Regions from separate parts of the Lentzea sp. NPDC037011 genome, predicted to be linked through region 1. Evidence: riboswitches for the same ligand, from Rfam matches in the RefSeq annotation. Region 1 holds a riboswitch; each other region holds the start of a gene.
What was found. A riboswitch is a leader RNA that binds a small molecule or an ion and turns the genes downstream of it on or off. The one in region 1 is predicted to bind S-adenosylmethionine.
Positions count from the first base shown of each region.

Region 2: linked by a shared signal. The riboswitch ahead of thrC (threonine synthase) and the one ahead of ACZ7CH_RS17370 (methionine ABC transporter ATP-binding protein) in region 1 are both predicted to bind S-adenosylmethionine.
Region 3: linked by a shared signal. The riboswitch ahead of ACZ7CH_RS33095 (aminotransferase class V-fold PLP-dependent enzyme) and the one ahead of ACZ7CH_RS17370 (methionine ABC transporter ATP-binding protein) in region 1 are both predicted to bind S-adenosylmethionine.

Region 1 is NZ_JBVJRT010000005.1:383,711-385,966, reverse strand. It holds gene ACZ7CH_RS17375 (methionine ABC transporter permease) at 1-66, opposite strand, end outside; gene ACZ7CH_RS17370 (methionine ABC transporter ATP-binding protein) at 63-1,061, opposite strand; SAM riboswitch class I at 1,280-1,373, opposite strand; gene rsmA (16S rRNA (adenine(1518)-N(6)/adenine(1519)-N(6))-dimethyltransferase RsmA) at 1,462-2,256, opposite strand, start outside.
Region 2 is NZ_JBVJRT010000016.1:120,310-122,565, forward strand. It holds gene thrC (threonine synthase) at 1-1,218, opposite strand, end outside; SAM riboswitch class I at 1,230-1,349, opposite strand; gene holA (DNA polymerase III subunit delta) at 1,428-2,256, shown strand, end outside.
Region 3 is NZ_JBVJRT010000012.1:242,157-244,412, reverse strand. It holds gene ACZ7CH_RS33100 (potassium/proton antiporter) at 1-537, shown strand, start outside; SAM riboswitch class IV at 610-724, shown strand; gene ACZ7CH_RS33095 (aminotransferase class V-fold PLP-dependent enzyme) at 759-2,090, shown strand; gene lspA (signal peptidase II) at 2,114-2,256, shown strand, end outside.

The sequences.
Region 1 (2,256 bases):
CAGCGTCTCCCCGGTGGCCTCGACGAGGTAGCTCACCACGTCGGACCAGGGTGTTGCAGACCTCACGCAGCTACTCCCTGCGGCCCCTTCAGGGACCTCTGAACCGCGCCGCCGGCCTCACCGATCCACTCCAGCGCCGAGTCGGACCGCTCGCCGTTCAGGCCGAGGCGGAACCGCGCGACGGGGGTCTCGCCGAGGCGGGTGAGCCCGCCACCGACGATGTTCAGCTCGACGCCGAACCGGTGCGCGGCCTCGGGCAGCAGCGCGCCGACCGCGGCGAACCCGACGAGCACGACGTCCGCGACGCGGTCGTAGGCGTTCTCGTTGATCGGGTTCAGGTCGACGGCGGGCAGCAGCGCGGAGCTCGTGCGGCTGGCGGCGTTGTTGACGAGGTCGAGCACCTTGCCGTGCTCGACGACCTGGCCCTGCTCCAGGACCGCGACGTCATCGCAGATCTTGCGGACCACACCCATGTCGTGCGTGACGACGAGGACGGTCACACCCAGCTCTGCGCGCGCACGGTCGAGCACCGCCAGCACGGACCCGGTGGTCTCCGGGTCGAGTGCGCTGGTGGGCTCGTCGGCCAGCAGGACGGACGGGTTGGCGGCGAGGGCGCGCGCAACGGCGATGCGCTGGCGCTGCCCGCCGGAGAGCTGGTCGGGGTACGCGGCGGCCTTGTCGGTGAGCCCGACGAGGTCCAGCAACTCGCCCACGCGGGTGCGCCGCTGCGGTCCCGGCACGCCGGCGGACTCCAGCGGCAACGCGATGTTGCCGGCCGCGGTCCGCTGCCGCAGCAGCGAGTCCCCTTGCGGCACAACGCCGATCTGCCGGCGGGCGGCACGCAGCGCCGAGCCGTCGAGCGAGGTGATGTCGGTGCCGTCGACGCGGATCGCACCCGAGTCGGGGCGCTCCAGCAGTGCGACGCAGCGGGCCAGCGTGGACTTGCCGGCGCCGCTCGGGCCGACGACGCCGAGCACGGTGCCGGCCTGGACGTCGAGGGTGACGCCGTTCAGCGCGTTGACACCCTGGAAGGACTTGGTGAGGTTTTCGACAGTGATCACTTCTGCTCCACGGCTGCGCGCGACGGCGCACGCTCCCGTTGTGCGGGGGTGCGCGGTCGAAGTTCTGCTCAGGTGTGTGCGCCACTCAGCGACCGAGTGCGCGTCAAAGGACTTTGAGAAGGCGCCTTAGACGAGGTGGCGACGACATGCAGAAGCGGTGCGACGGCACTGGTCGACGACTCGACGGCGCGTCAGCATTCGCGAGGTACCCACGTGATCCTCCATCGGTCCTGGCGTTAGCACCTGCCCGCATCCAGCGGGTGGTTGCTGCGACGTCGTAGAGCCAGGTCTCTCAGTCGCTCCGGATGGCAGTTAGCAGTCAACCGGACGGACGTTCGGTTGCGCAAGCCAGATTCGGATTCGTTCGACAGATCACACTGTTGGCCGAAGGATCGCCGGATCAGACCTCGGCGATCCGGACAAAGTCGATCACGCTCAACTGCTCGCCCCTGACCTGGGGATCGATGCCCGCTTCGGCCAGCAGTTCGTCGACGTGCGGCGTGTAGCTCTTGAGGGCGGCCCTGAGGGTCTTGCGGCGTTGCGCGAAGGCCGTGTCGACGATCTTGAACAGCTTGTTCTTGTCCACTGTGGACAACAGCTTTTCGTGGCGCTGGAAGGCAACCAGCCCGGAGTCGACGTTGGGCGCGGGCCAGAAGACGTTGCGCCCGACCGACCCCGCCTTGCGCGCGTCGGCGTACCAGGCGAGCTTCACGCTGGGCACCCCGTAGACCTTGCTGCCGGGCTTCGCCGCCATCCGGTCGGCGACCTCCGCCTGGACCATGACGAGCCCCTTGCGCAGGCTCGGCAGCTCGTGCAGGAGGTGCAGCACCACGGGCACCGCGACGTTGTACGGCAGGTTGGCGACGATCGCGGTCGGTTGTACCGGCAGGTCCTCTTGGGTGACTTTCATGGCGTCCTTGAGGACCACGTGGAGCTTGCCGGCGTTGGCCGGGTCGTGCTCCTGGACCGTCTGGGGCAGCCGGTGCGCCAACGGCGGGTCGATCTCGACCGCGACCACCTCAGCGGCTGCCGGGAGGAGCGCGAGGGTCAGCGAGCCCAGGCCGGGGCCGACCTCCAGGACGACGTCCTCGTCGGTCAGACCGGCGGCGGCGACGATCTTGCGGACCGTGTTGGGGTCGTGCACGAAGTTCTGGCCCAGCTTCTTGGTCGGGCGGATGCCCAGCTCTTCGGCTAG
Region 2 (2,256 bases), on a different contig from region 1:
CACAGTGGCGCGCGGGCCGATCGTGTCGCCGAGGGCGTCGAGGGTCTTGAGGCCGTCACCGGTGATCAGCAGGACGGTCTCGCCGTCGGGGTCGAGCTGGCCCGTCTCGATCAGCTTCTTCGCCGTCGCCACGGTCACGCCGCCGGCGGTCTCGGCGAAGATGCCCTCGGTGCGGGCGAGGAGCTTGATGCCCTCGACGACCTCTTCGTCGGTCACGTCCTCGATGGCGCCGTTGGTGCGGCGGACCGTGTCGAGCACGTACGGGCCGTCGGCGGGGGCACCGATCGCCAGCGAGCGGGCGATGGTGTCGGGGCGGACCGGGCGGATGACGTCGTGGCCGTCCTTGAAGGCGGTGGACACGGGCGAGCAGCCGGTGGCTTGGGCGCCGAACACGCGGTACGGGGAGGCCTCGACGAGGTCGAGCTGGCCGAGCTCGCGGAAGGCCTTGTCGATCTTGGTGAGCTGGGAGCCGGAGGCGACCGGCACGACGATCTGGTCGGGCAGGCGCCAGCCGAGCTGCTCGGCGACCTCGTAGCCGAGGGTCTTGGAGCCCTCCGCGTAGTACGGGCGGACGTTGACGTTCACGAACGCCCAGTCCTCGTGTTCGGCGGCGAGCTCCTGGGCGAGGCGGTTGACGTCGTCGTAGTTGCCGTCGACGGCGATCAGGGCGCCCTCGTAGACGGCGCTCATGAGGATCTTGGCGCGTTCCAGGGAGGAGGGGACCAGTACGACGGACTCCCAGCCGGCGCGGGCGGCGGCCGCAGCGACGGCGTTGGCGAGGTTGCCGGTGGAAGGGCAGGCCAGGACCTTGAAGCCAAGCTCGCGGGCGGCGGCCAGTGCCACGCCGACCACGCGGTCCTTGAAGGAGTGGGTGGGGTTGCCGGTGTCGTCCTTCACCCAGACCTTGCGGACGCCCAGTGCCTTCGCGAGGCGGTCGGCCTCGACCAGGCGGGTGCCGCCGGGGTCGGTGTTCGGGTGCTGCTCCACAGTGGACGGAACGGGCAGAAGGCCGCGGTAGCGCCAGATCGAGCGGGGGCCGGCCTCGATGTCCTCGCGCCGCACCTTGCCGAAGTCGTAGGCCACTTCCAGCGGCCCGAAACACTCGAGACAGGCGTATTCCGGAGCGAGAGGGGTCTCATTTCCGCACTCACGGCACAGCAGCGCGCGGGCGGGGCCGAGGTCGAACTTGGTGCTCGTGGGCACAGTGACAGCAGTCATCGCGAGGTATCTCCTCATCTTTCCCGCGAAATCGAACGGGTCGGAATTGGCACCGTGATCGTCTGCGCATAGCGCTGACGCCGGTTGCCGGGGCTTCTTCGGGCCGGTCCCTCTGCCCCTCTGGATGAGCGGTGTTCAGTTGTGGCCACCAACGTACGGCACGTCTCCGCCGCTCGGCCACAAACGTCCACGATTCGGGACGTGGGAGGATGCGGAGCGTGAGCGCACCGGAGTCACTGCACCTCGTCGTCGGCGAGGAGGAGTTGCTGGTCGAACGCGCAGTTCGCGCGGCACTCGAGGCCGCGCGCGCGGTCGACGCGTCGGCCGACCTGACCCGCGTTCAGGTGAGCGATCTCACGCCGCCGGAGCTCGCCGAGCTGGTGAGCCCGTCGCTGTTCGCCGAGGGCCGGGTGATCGTCCTGCAGAACGCGCAGGACATCAGCAAGGAGATCGCCGACACGGTGCTCTCCTACCTCAAGGCGCCCGCGGACGGGGTGACGCTCGTCGTCGTGCACACCGGTGGCGGCCGCAGCAAGGCGGCCAAGGACCTGCCCGGCCAGCTGAAGAAGGCCGGTGCGGCGGTCACCGAGTGCGGCAAGGTCACCAAGTCGGCCGAGCGCGAGGCGTTCGTGCGCAACGAGGTGCGGCAGGCAGGCGGCAAGATCGACCCCGAGGCGGTCGCGACGCTCATCGACGCCGTGGGCACGAACCTCCGCGAGCTCGCCGCGGCGGCCTCGCAGCTGGTGTCGGACACCGACGGCAAGGTGACGGTCGAGGAGATCCGCCGCTACCACCAGGGCAAGGCCGAGGTGACCGGGTTCGCCGTCGCGGAGAAGGCCGTCACCGGTGACCGTGCGGGCGCGATGGAGTCGTTGCGGTGGGCCATGCAGCTCGGTGTGCCGCACGTGCTGGTCGCCGACGCGCTGGCGGACGCGGTGCGCACGGTCGCACGCGTCTCCGCGGTGGGCCGGGCCGACCCGTTCAGCCTGGCCGGTCCGCTCGGCATGCCGCCGTGGAAGATCAAGAAAGCCCAGGCGC
Region 3 (2,256 bases), on a different contig from region 1:
TTGCTGCCGTTCAAGGTGCCGTGGCGGGAACAGGCGTTCCTCTCCTGGTCGGGGCTGCGCGGCGCGGTGCCGATCGTGTTCGCGCTGATCCCGCTCATCCAGGGCGTCGAGGGTGCGCGCGAGCTGGTCGACGCGGTGTTCCTGCTGGTCATCGTCCTCACGGTGGTGCAGGGCACGACGCTGCCGTTCCTCGCGCGGCGGCTCGGGCTGGTCAACGCGAGCGAGCCGCAGGAGGTCCAGGTCGACTCCTCGCCGCTGGACGAGCTCGGCGCCGAGCTGCTGCAGGTGCACATCCAGCGCGGGTCGAAGCTGCACGGCGTCTACATGACCGAGCTGCGCATGCCCACCGGCGCCACGGTGAGCCTCGTGGTGCGCTCGGGCAAGAGCTTCACGCCACTTCCGACGACCCGGCTGCAGACCGGCGACCAGTTGCTCATCGTGACCACAGAAGAGGCGCGCGACGCCACCGAACGGCGGGTTCGCGCCGTGGACCGGGCCGGTCGTTACGCGCGGTGGAAGGGCGAGACCGGCGAATAGTCGGTCCCCGACGCTTCTCACGATGTGATCAGGTGTCGACGGATCGTGACGCGCCCGCTAACGTCGTCGGCAGGTCATGAGAGCCAGCGTCAAGCCCAAGCTTGCTGGCCGGCAACCCTCCAACCGCGGTGGGGTGCCCTTGGTGAGGACCTGGTCCGGCGCGCAGGGCGCCGGTCAAGCGCGGGCCTCCGAGAAGGCCCCCCGGCCCAGGAGGCAGCTCGATGACGCTCGCGATCACCCCGGACACCACCACCAAGGTTCCCTCCGTCGTCGGTTCCGACCTGCGCGTCCCGCTGGTGACCGGAGAGCGCGTCACCTACGCCAACCTCGACCACGCCGCCTCCGCCCCCTGCCTGCGGGAGGTGCGCGACGCCGTCGACGAGCTGCTGCCCTGGTACGCGAGCGTGCACCGCGGCGCCGGCTTCGCCTCCCAGGTGTCGACCCGCGTCTACGAGCAGGCGCGTGACCGCGTCCGGCGGTTCGTGGGTGCGCGTTCCACCGATGCCGTCGTCTTCACCCGCAACACCACTGACGCGCTGAACCTGCTGGCCCGCAGCGTGCCCAAGGGCACCGCGGTCGTGCTGTTCGACAGCGAGCACCACGCCGCGCTGCTGCCCTGGCGCGGGCCGAACGTGCAGCGCATCTCCACTCCTTCCTCGTCCGGCGCGGCACTCGTCGCGCTGGACCGGGCGTTGGCCGCCGCCCCGGTCGGTCCTCGGCTCGTGATCGTCACCGGGGCGTCCAACGTCACGGGGGAGCTGTGGCCGGTCGCCGAGCTCGCGAAGGTCGCCCGCAGGCACGGCGCCCGCATCGCGCTCGACGCCGCGCAGCTCGCCCCGCACCGCCCGATCGACGCCCGTGAGCTGGGCGTGGACTACCTGGCGTTCTCCGGCCACAAGATCTACGCGCCGTTCGGCGCCGGTGTGCTCGTCGGCCGGTCCGACTGGTTGCAGCAGGCCCAGCCCTACCTGGTGGGCGGCGGCGCCACGGCGAAGGTGACCGACCACGGCGACCGGCTCGGCGTCGCGTGGTCCGCGGTGCCGGAGCGGCACGAGGCGGGCAGCCCGAACGTCATCGGCGTGCACGCGCTGGCCGCGGCCTGCGAGATCCTGTCGCGGCACTGGGAGCAGACGATCGCGCACGAGCAGGAGCTGCTGCAGCGGCTGCGGGACGGCCTGCGCGCCATCCCCGGCCTGCGCGAGCTCTCGATCCTCACCGACGTCGACCGCGTGGGCGTCGTGAGCTTCACGGTCCCCGGCTTCGACGCGGGCTTCCTCGCGGCGGCGCTGTCGGCCGAGTACGGCGTCGGCGTGCGTGACGGCGCGTTCTGCGCCCATGTGGTCGTGGGACGTCTGGTGAAGAAGGCCGGTTCGCACGAAGACCGCGCCGTGCGCGCGTCGATCGGTCTCGGGACGACGGCCGAGCACGTGGACCGTTTGGTGGCCGCGCTGCGCACTCTCGTCACCGAAGGTCCGAAGTGGACCTACGCGCAGCGCGACGGCCGCTGGGTGGCCGAGGACGACAGCCGAACCCTGCCGCCGTTCCTCGCGTAGTCCAGGTAGTGGACAATGACCTGGTGAGTGACGAGTCCAAGGCCCCGGCGAAGGCCGCTGACGAGACTGCCGAGGAGCAGCCCAGCGCGCCGGAACCGGTCGCGGAACCGCAGGTCGCGCCTGTGGTGACCGCCGAGGCCGAGGACCGGCGCGAGACCGAGCAGCC